Regions from separate parts of the Mesorhizobium sp. M1423 genome, predicted to be linked through region 2. Evidence: predicted binding sites of a transcription regulator. Region 2 holds the regulator's gene; each other region holds the start of a gene.
The links. Region 2 encodes PhoB, which activates phosphate uptake and scavenging genes when phosphate is short. Its sites were predicted from a motif close to TGTCATNNANCTGTCAT; they were not measured.
Positions count from the first base shown of each region.

Region 1: ugpB (sn-glycerol-3-phosphate ABC transporter substrate-binding protein UgpB) is a predicted target of PhoB. The motif match lies at 1,851-1,867, and genes of this name have one in related genera.
Region 3: phnF (phosphonate metabolism transcriptional regulator PhnF) is a predicted target of PhoB. The motif match lies at 1,737-1,753, and genes of this name have one in related genera.

Region 1 is NZ_JAMYKU010000013.1:105,864-109,140, forward strand. Features, by position in the region: gene NKG95_RS17870 (bifunctional diguanylate cyclase/phosphodiesterase) at 1-1,636, opposite strand, end outside; gene ugpB (sn-glycerol-3-phosphate ABC transporter substrate-binding protein UgpB) at 1,930-3,240, shown strand.
Region 2 is NZ_JAMYKU010000001.1:458,139-461,415, reverse strand. Features, by position in the region: gene xylF (D-xylose ABC transporter substrate-binding protein) at 1-55, opposite strand, end outside; gene NKG95_RS02400 (ROK family protein) at 342-1,586, shown strand; gene phoB (phosphate regulon transcriptional regulator PhoB) at 1,596-2,285, opposite strand; gene phoU (phosphate signaling complex protein PhoU) at 2,302-3,009, opposite strand; gene pstB (phosphate ABC transporter ATP-binding protein PstB) at 3,042-3,277, opposite strand, start outside.
Region 3 is NZ_JAMYKU010000018.1:35,932-39,208, forward strand. Features, by position in the region: gene NKG95_RS21710 (carbon-phosphorus lyase complex subunit) at 1-581, opposite strand, end outside; gene phnH (phosphonate C-P lyase system protein PhnH) at 583-1,194, opposite strand; gene phnG (phosphonate C-P lyase system protein PhnG) at 1,194-1,655, opposite strand; gene phnF (phosphonate metabolism transcriptional regulator PhnF) at 1,790-2,533, shown strand; gene NKG95_RS21730 (zinc-binding alcohol dehydrogenase family protein) at 2,552-3,277, opposite strand, start outside.

The sequences.
Region 1 (3,277 bases), on a different contig from region 2:
GGCGCAATTCATGCTCCATCACGCGCTTGTCGCGGGCCGCGGTGCCCATGGCCACCTCGAAAAACCGGTAAGTGTCCCTGCCCTCGGTCTTGGCGCGATGGAGTGCCGTGTCGGCATGGCCGATCAGGCCGGCCTGATCTTCGGCATCCAGCGGAAAGAAGGCGATGCCGATGCTGGCCGAAACAAGGCCGGAGCCGACTGAAACCCTGTTTTCCTCGCGGATCGCCGCCAGCAAGTCCTCGGCTATGCGGCCTGCGGCCAGGGGGTCGGGGAGGTTCGGAGCTAAGACGGCAAACTCGTCGCCGCCGAGACGCGCGAGCATCTGTCCGTGGCGCGGAATGCCAGAAATGCAGTGCGCCAGCTTCTGCAGCATGGCGTCACCGGCGCTGTGGCCGTAGAGGTCGTTGACTTGCTTGAATCGGTCGAGGTCAAGCAGCAGGAGCGCCAGATATCCATCCTTGCTGCCACGCTCCATCGATGCGATTTCTGCTTCGAGCCGGGAAGAAAAGCTCCGCCGATTGGCAAGCCCGGTAAGTGGATCGAAATGCGCGAGACGGAGGATCTCTTCTTCCGCCTTCTTGCGCTCACGGATGTCGCGAACGGCAAGCACCGTATGAGGCCTGCCGCAGTAGGCGATCTTCCTGGCGATCAGCTCGACAGGAATTCTCGTGCCGTCGCTGCCCCTCAATTTCGTTTCTTGTGCCTGTTCGCCGAAGCCGGATACATCGGCTGCGCTCTGTCCATCGAACAGCTCGCCGAGTTGCATCGTGTTCAGGGTGGCTGTCGCCGTGCCCGTCAGTTTCGCCATGCTGTCATTGGCGCTGACTATGCGTGTGCCATCGCAAACGATCAGCCCTTCGACCGCGGCATTGGCGAGATCGTGCATGCGATCGGCCTCGAGCCTCTGCCGGCGAAAGCGCAGGTCGATCCACAGCGCGGCGCCTGACAGCACAAGGATTACCAGGCTGGCGACCGCTGCGGCAAAGGCCTGGGAAATGGGCTCGATGGAATGTTCGGATATTTCAATCGAGGAATCCGGAATGATCGACACCGCGCCCATCGCGATGAAATGCAAGCTGCAAATCGCCAGCGTCAAAAGCGCGGCGCCACCAAGTGTTGCGAGCGCGGACGGGCGGCGCAAGACGACAAGGAGCGCCATTGCCGCGAGCGTCCCGCCGGCCAGAAGCGATATCGCGACAAGGAGCAGGTTCCATACGATCCGGCCCTCGACCTCGAACGCCGCCATGCCGATGTAGTGCATCGTCGCGATGGCACCACCGAGAATGGCACCGCCGACGAGGAAATGGTCGATGCCGCGGCGCAAGGTGGCAACCCACATCCCAAGCGCGGTCAGGATGACGGCGGCGGCAAGCGAAAAGGCGGATAATCCCGGATTATATGCGTTTGGTATTCCCGGCGTAAACGCAGTCATGGCGATGAAATGCGTCGCCCATATGCCGAACCCGGTCGAAGTTGCGGCGATCATTAGCCAGACAAGCCGGTTTCGGTTGGTCGATCGGCCGACGTGCTTAAGGAGATTTACTGCAGAGAAGCAAGAAATGCCGCAGACGAGGGCGGCAAGTGCGACCAGTCTCAGGTCGTGCTGACTTACAATACAATTATAGACCGTCAGCATCCTGGGTTCACTCGGTCTGCCAAATAACAGGGGAGGTGTGACTGATTAGCTCTTGGAGATTTTAACGAATGGTTAACCCGCGGGCCATGAGGCGGGCCTTTTCGGGGGAAAACCGATGCGCTCCGCCGAGAAGGCGGTGATGTAGTTCCTGGCGACGCTTTCGGTAGCGAGCGCACTTTAGCCGGAAGCGATGTTCATGGACCCGCAACAAAACCGTTGTCCGATTGTCATCAGCGCCACATATTGGCTTTGCGAGAGTGCCCCTTTCGCCAATGACAAACGGGAGATGAAACATGAAGTTCTTCGGCTTCGCGGCCGGTGTTGCCGCCACCTTGACCCTGCTTTCCACCACCTCCGCCTTCGCCGTCACGCAGATCAGCTGGTGGCACGCCATGACCGGCGCCAACGCCGAGGTCGTCGCCAAGATCTCCAAGGATTTCAACGCCAGCCAGAGCGACTATGAGCTCGTTCCGGTGTTCAAGGGCACCTATCCGGAGACGCTGAATGCCGGCATCGCCGCTTTCCGCGCCGGCCAGGCGCCCGATATCCTCCAGGTGTTCGACGTCGGCACCGGCGTGATGATGGCGGCCGAGGGTGCGATCAAGCCGGCGGCCGATGTGCTGACCAGTGCCGGGATGACCTTTGACAAGAGCCAGTATCTGCCCGGCATCGTCGGCTATTATTCGAAGCCGGACGGCACCATGCTGTCGTTCCCTTACAACTCCTCGTCGCCGATCCTCTACTACAACAAGGACATTTTCCAGAAGGCAGGCCTCGACGTGAACAGCCCGCCCAAGACCTGGAACGAGGTGTGGGAAGCTGCCAGGAAGATCAAGACGAGCGGCGCCGCCCCTTGCGGCTATACCTCGACCTGGCTGACCTGGATCCATCTGGAGAATTTCGCGGCGTGGAATGACGTGCCTTGGGCCACTCAGCAGAACGGCCTGGCCGGCGGCGATGTCGAACTCAAGATCAATGCGCCAATTTTCGTCAACCACTTCCAGGCGCTCGCGGACCTGGCCAAGGACGGCACGTTCAAGTATGGCGGTCGCACCTCCGAAGCCAAGCAGATATTCCTCGCTGGCGAATGCGGCATCTTCACCGAATCGTCGGGCGGCCTCGGCGATATCGTCAAGTCCGGCATGAACTATGGCATCGGCCAGCTTCCTTACGATAGCGACGCCAAGGGCGCACCACAGAACACCACGCCGGGCGGTGCCAGCCTGTGGGTGTTCGGCAACAAGTCGGACGAGGAATATAAGGGTGTTGCCGCCTTCTTTGCCTATCTGTCCAAGACCGATGTGCAGAAATATCTGCACCAGAAGTCGGGATACCTGCCTGTGACGCTCGCCGCGTATGAGGCGACCAAGAAATCAGGCTTCTATGACAAAAACCCCGGCCGCGAGACACCCATCCTGCAGATGACGGGCAAGGCGCCGACCGACAACTCGAAGGGCGTGCGCCTGCCGAATCTGCCGCAGGTGCGTGATATCCAGAATGAGGAGTTGGAGAAGATGCTGGCCGGCCAGCAAACCGCTCAGCAGGCGCTCGACAATGCGGTCACACGCGGCAACGCCGCGATCAAGGAAGCGCTGGAGAACTGACGAGATTATCTCGGTTAAAGCGCGTCGCGTTTGAATG
Region 2 (3,277 bases):
CAAGCGCCAGCGTCATGGCGACACCCGCCAGAATGGCGGTCGTGAATTTCTTCATCATATCCTCCCTGCGCCGCGTACGGCGTGACCAATTGGCCCCAAAGGCCAGCTTAGAGGCGCTAATTTTTTCGAGCCTCGAAAAAATACTGGCCCGATCTCCCGCTGCTGTCAACATCGATTCTGATGGATTTTGATGTTGCTGCGAGTTTTTTCGAGCTTCGGAATAAACGATGACAGCGCCACCTGCATCTGACACTATTTGCCTCATCTGACACTATTTGTCGGCATTACCGACGGCTTCCGGTTCATGAGCGGCCGCGGCAAACCGGGAGGAAAGCAAAACGATGTCGGTCGGAATCCGCCATGACGATTTGCGCCGGCGCAACCGGGCGATGGTGATCTCGGCCGTGCGCCGGGCCGGCCAGCCATCGCGTACGGAGATCGCCGCAACCACCGGCCTCAGCCATTCGACCATATCGGCGATCTCCTCCGACCTGATACGGGAAGGCATCCTCGCCGAGAGCAAGGCAAGCGAACCCGTTTCGTTGAAACGCGGTCGTCCGCAGGTCGGCCTTGCCCTCAATCCGGAAGCGGCGGCGGTGCTGACCGTGGTGTTGTCGCTGAATTTCCTGTCGGCCGCCATCATCGACTATGCGGGGCAGGTGGTCGCCGAGGAACAGCGCCGGCTGGACACGCTGACCATGCCGCGCGACGAACTGATCCGCGAATGCATGGCCATCGTCCGGCGCCGGCTGGAGGATCCAGACCTTGACGTCCGCCGCGTCGCCCGCATCGCCTTGGCGATTCAGGGAATTACCGACTCCCCTGCACGCGCCATGCTGTGGTCGCCGATCACGCCGCAGACGGACATCGACTTTGCCGACATGCTGGAAGATGAATTCGGCATCCCGGCCACGGTGGAGAACGACTGCAATATGATGGCGGTGGCTTTGCGCTGGCGCGATCCGGATCGCTATCGCGACGACTTCATCGCCATCCTGCTTTCGCACGGAATCGGCATGGGGCTGGTGCTCAAGGGCGAGCTGTTCACCGGCACACACTCCTCGGGCGGCGAGTTTGGCCACATGATCCATCGTCCGGGCGGCGCACTCTGCCGTTGCGGGCGGCGCGGCTGCATCGAGGCCTATGCCGGCAATTACGCCATCTGGCGCAACGCCACGCAGATGAGCGAAGACAGCCAACCGGTCGCCGACGTCAGCGACGCCGACATGCGCGCGCTGGCGGTTCGGGCGCGCGAGAAGGACGGGCCGGAACGCGAAGCCTACCGCAAGGCCGGCGAAGCGCTGGGTTTCGGTCTCGGCTCGCTGTTCGCGCTGATCGATCCGGCACCGGTTGCGATGGTCGGCGCCAGTGCCGCCGCCTTCGATCTGATCGAGCCGGCCTTGCGCAAGGCCATCGCCCAGACCGCCGGCGGCCAGCATTCGGGCTCGATCTCCTTCGATACCGAGCCGAACGAATTGCCGCTGATCCGCGAAGGCTGTGCAATGCGGGCGTTAAGCTTCGTCGACCAGCAGATTTTCGCGCCGGGCGCGCAAATGAGGCCCGGCGTCAGAAAGAACGTAGCCTGACTGGGCGGGTCAATCTTCCCTGATCGCGTAGCCGGCACCGCGGATGGTGCGGATGACATCAGGCATGCGGCCGTTGTTGACGGCTTTGCGCAGCCGCCCGACATGCACGTCGACGGTGCGTTCGTCGATATAGATCGTCTCGCCCCAGACATTATCGAGTAACTGGCTGCGCGAGAAGACGCGGCCCGGATGCCGCATCATGAATTCGAGCAACCGGAATTCGGTCGGCCCGAGCCGGATCTCGGTCTTCTTGCGATACACCCTGTGCGATTCGCGATCGAGCACGATGTCGCCGACCTTCAGCACGCTGGACAGCACTTCCGGCTTGGCGCGGCGCAGCAGCGCCTTGACCCTGGCCATGAATTCCGGTGTCGAAAACGGTTTGACCAGATAGTCGTCGGCGCCGGTCGAAAGACCGCGTACCCGGTCGCTCTCCTCGCCGCGCGCGGTCAGCATGATGATCGGCAGCCGTTCGGTTTCGGGGCGCACCCGCAACCGGCGGCAGAGCTCGATGCCGGAAACCGCTGGTATCATCCAGTCGAGCACCAGAAGATCGGGCACATTCTCCTGCAAACGGATCTCGGCTTCGTCGCCGCGTGTCACCACCTCGACCTGGTAGCCTTCGGATTCGAGATTGTAGCGGAGCAGCACACCCAACGGCTCCTCGTCCTCCACCACCATTATGCGTGGTGCGATCATCGGCTGGGCACCCCCATCATGTCGCCGGTGCGGACATTGTCGTTTCGTCTTGCTTCGGACGATTGACCGGCAATTGCTCGCCGGTCAGCACATAATACGCATTTTCGGCGATGTTGGTGACATGGTCGCCGATCCGCTCCAGATTCTTGGCGCAGAACAGCAGATGCGTGCAAGCGGTGATGTTGCGCGGGTCTTCCATCATGTAGGTCAACAGCTCGCGGAACACCGACGTGTATTTGACGTCGATACGCTCGTCGGCGGCGCGCAGCTTGGCCAACGCGGCTGCATCGCCTGCAGCATACTCCTCGATGACGCCCTGCACCTGGATGAGCACCAGCTGCGCCATCGCATCGATGGAATGCGATAGGTCGCGCGGCGTGACGCTGAGGCCGACCGCGCTCACACGCTTGGCGATATTCTTGGCAAGGTCGCCGATGCGTTCGAGGTCGCCGGCCATGCGGATCGCCCCGACGACATGGCGCAGATCGTGGGCCATCGGCTGGCGCTTGGCGATCAGGGTAATGGCGCGGTCGTCCAGTTCGCGTTGACGCGCATCCATGATGGCGTCGTCGGAGACGACGCGTTGCGCCAGCACGTTGTCGGAATTCAACAGGGCCTTGGTCGCCCCGCCGACCATCGAACCGGCGAGGTCGGCCATGTCGCGGATCAGCTTGCTGATCTGCTCGAGATCCTCGTCGAAAGAAGCGACTGTGTGTTCGCCCATGGTCCTGTCCTCATATGCGTGATCGGAACGGCTCAGCCGAAGCGGCCGGTGATGTAATCCTGCGTGCGCTTCTCGCGGGGCGACGTGAAGATCTTCTCGGTCCGGTCGAACTCTACCAGTTCACCCAGATACATGAAGGCGGTCTGGCGCGATACGCGCGCCGCCTGCTGCATGTTGTGGGTGACGATGACGATCGTGTAGTCGGCTTGCAATTCGTCGATCAGTTCCTCGATCTTGGCGGTCGACAGCGGGTCGAGTGCCGAAGCCG
Region 3 (3,277 bases), on a different contig from region 2:
CGGATATCACGCGCCATCGGGAATTCGAGCGGCTCGCGGGTGATGTCGCCGGGGACATGATCCCCGGGCATGTCGCCGTCGGGTTCGATCAGGCCTTCGCGAGCGAGGATGGCCGAGACGCGCGGCATCGCCTCCGCTTCGCCTGCACGCTGCTCCGGTTCGGCGACTTCGCCGCCGGCGGCAAGCTCGGGATCGAGCAGCCGGTGGGTGTAGTCGAAAGTCGGGCCGAGCAACTGCCCGCCGGGCAGGTCCTTGTAGGTCGCCGACACGCGCCGTTCGACCAGCATCGAGCCGGTTTCGATCGCCCTGGTATAGCCGAAGCGCGGCAGCGTCGTGCGATAGGCGCGAACCAGGAAGATCGCCTCGATCATGTCGCCGCGCGCCTGGACGATGGCGAGTGCCGCCAATTCCCTGTCGTAGAGCGAACCTTCGCTCATCACCCGGTCGATGCCGAGCGCCAGCTGCTCGACGATCTGGTCGAGCCGAAGTGCGGGCACCGAGCGATCGCCGCGCCGGCGGTCGGCGAGCAATTTGTGGGCGTTGCGGATGGCTGCTTCACCGCCTTTTACCGCGACATACATCCTACGCCTCCATCGTCTTAATGCGCGTCGTGCGCGGCAGGCAGGCAATTGCGTCGGACGTGGCGAGGATGATGTCGACACCCCGCGGAAAGCGCTGATTGTTCTGCTTCCATTGCTCGACGAAATGACGCGGCATTTGCGCCGGCGCGATCGTCGCCGTCTTCTCGATGCCCGGGCCTTCGAGCAGCAGCGGAGCGCCGGAGACGAGATCGCCGACCTCAAGGATCAGCGTCGTCGAACGATCGGGATAATCCTGGGTGCCTTGCGAAAACCCGTCGAGCGCCATCATCTCGGCCGGCGTGGCAATCAGCGCGAAATGCGCGTCGGCCGGGGTGTTGGCCAGCGGCGCGCCGGTATGGAAGCCAAGCCAGGATTTCACCGCCGCCGACCCCTGCAAAGCCGGGTCGAGCCAGAGCGGCGTGTCGTTGTCGCACAGCGCCAGAGCAATGGCACCGGCGGTGGCCGACAGCGGCACGGGGGGGTGGGCGAGGGCCGGCAAGGGCTGCACGCTGCCCGGCCGCGCCATCGCGTCCATCACAGCGCGGAATACGGTCTGCGCGTTGAATACCGGATCGGCGAAGCCGCCTTCGATCGATTGAGTGGCGAGGTCCATCAGTCTTCTCCGCGCACCATTGTGAAGAAATCGACCTTGGTCGCCGCCGTCTCGGCGCGGCGCTGGTCACGGGCCTTGGCCAGTGCCGCCTGCAAGGGCGCGACGAGCCTGGTCTCGACCCCGTTGCGGTGGGCCGGGTCCTGCCACAGCGCATCGGCGATTGCTGCCAGCCTTGCCTTCTGCTTGTCGCGGCCGAGCGCATAGCAGTGGCCGACATGGCCGGACGCAAGCCGCACCGTGGCACGGGTGACCGTCGCCTCGCCGACATTGAACGGCGCGCCGCCGCCGCCGATGCGGCCGCGCACGGTAACCAGGCCGGTTTCGGGGCCACGCAGAAGTTCCGCTTCACAAGGCAGGCCGGCTTCGTCCCAGAGGCGGACAATGTCGTCCCCGGCCGATTGCGCCAGCGTCGCCATTACGGCCTTGCGCTCGGCCTGCTCTCGCGCTTCCCGTCCTCGCATGGCCGCTACTCCTCGTCTGCGTGCATTTGTCGATTGATATAGACAACTATACAAATTATATCTATTATCTAGCGCGTGTCTATGACGTGTACGTGACACGGGCCAAAAGGTCGGCGCAAAGATTGGGGCGGGAAATGATCGGGCAAGCAAACAGCATCGAGCGGCGCAGCGGTGTCGCGCTATGGCGGCAGATCGCCGACCAGATCCTGCACTCGATCGCCGTCGGCGATTTTCCCGAGAATGCCGCGCTGCCGCCGGAGGTGGCACTTGCCGAACGCTATGGCGTCAACCGCCATACGGTGCGCAGCGCTATCGCAGCCCTGGTGCAGGAGGGTGTGCTCAAGGCGGAGCAAGGGCGTGGCACCTTCGTGCTGTCGCGAAAGCGGCTGTCCTATCCGATCGGCGCCCGCACCCGCTTTTCCGAGGGATTGCAAGGACAGGCGTCCGAGCGGCATATCACCTTGCTCGCCTCATCGGTCGAGCCGGCCAACCGTCGTGTCGCAGAGGGCTTAGGCCTTGCGCAGGGGGCCGACGTGATACGCCTGGAAACGCGGGGCGAAGCCGATGGAATGCCGGTGTCCCGCGCTGCCGGCTGGTTCGATGCCAGGCGCTTTGCCGGCATCGATGCTGCCATGGCAGAAACCGGTTCGATCACGGCATCGCTGGCACGTTTCGGCATCGACGACTATCTCCGGCAATCGACCGTGCTGTCGGCGCGCCATGCCGATGCCGCCGACCTTGCCGACCTCGACCTGCAGCCCGGCGCCATCGTGCTGGTGACGGTCGCCGTCAACGTCACGCCCGACGGTCAGCCGATCCAGTTTTCGGAGTCGCGCTTCCCGGCCGAGCGCATCGAACTCAAACTGTCGGCGCTTTGAGACGCGGCTATCGTTGTGTCATCCGACCTGGATGACCGCCTTGATCAGCCCGGATTTCTCATGTGCCCAGCGGGCGAGGTCGCGCGGCGTCTCGCCAAGCGTGGTGCGGTGGGTGACTAGCTTTGCCAGCGGCACCGCACCGTTGCGGATTGAAGCGGCGACATGGTCGAAATCGGCGCGCAGAGCGTTGCGGCTGCCGATCAGCATCATCTCGCGCTTGTGGAATTCGGGATCGGAAAAGGCGATGTCGTCCTTGACGACGCTGACCAGCACCAGCGTGCCGCCATGCGCGACATGGGCGAAGGCCGACTGCACCGACTGGGTGTTGCCGGTGGCGTCGAAGACCGCGTCAAAACCATCGCCGTCGGTCGCCTGCCGCACCAGATCAGCGGCGGCGCCCTGCGAGCCGTTGAGGGTCGCGAAGCCGAGTTCGCTTTCGGCGAAACCCAGCCTCTCGGCACTCATGTCGAGCAGCGTCACGTCGAGCCCGGCGATGCGGGCGAACAGCGCCGTGCCGAGCCCGATCGGGCCGGCGCCGATGACCAGCGTGCGCGCACCTGGATCAGCCAGCGAGCGCCGCACGGCATGGGCGCCAATCGCCAGGAATTCGACGGCTGCCGCATCGCCCAGCGACAGGCCGTTTGCCGGATAAAGATTTTGCGCCGGCACCAGGATCTGCTCGCACATGGCGCCGTCGCGATGGACACCGAGCACCTCGATCCTGACGCAGCAATTCGGCTTGCC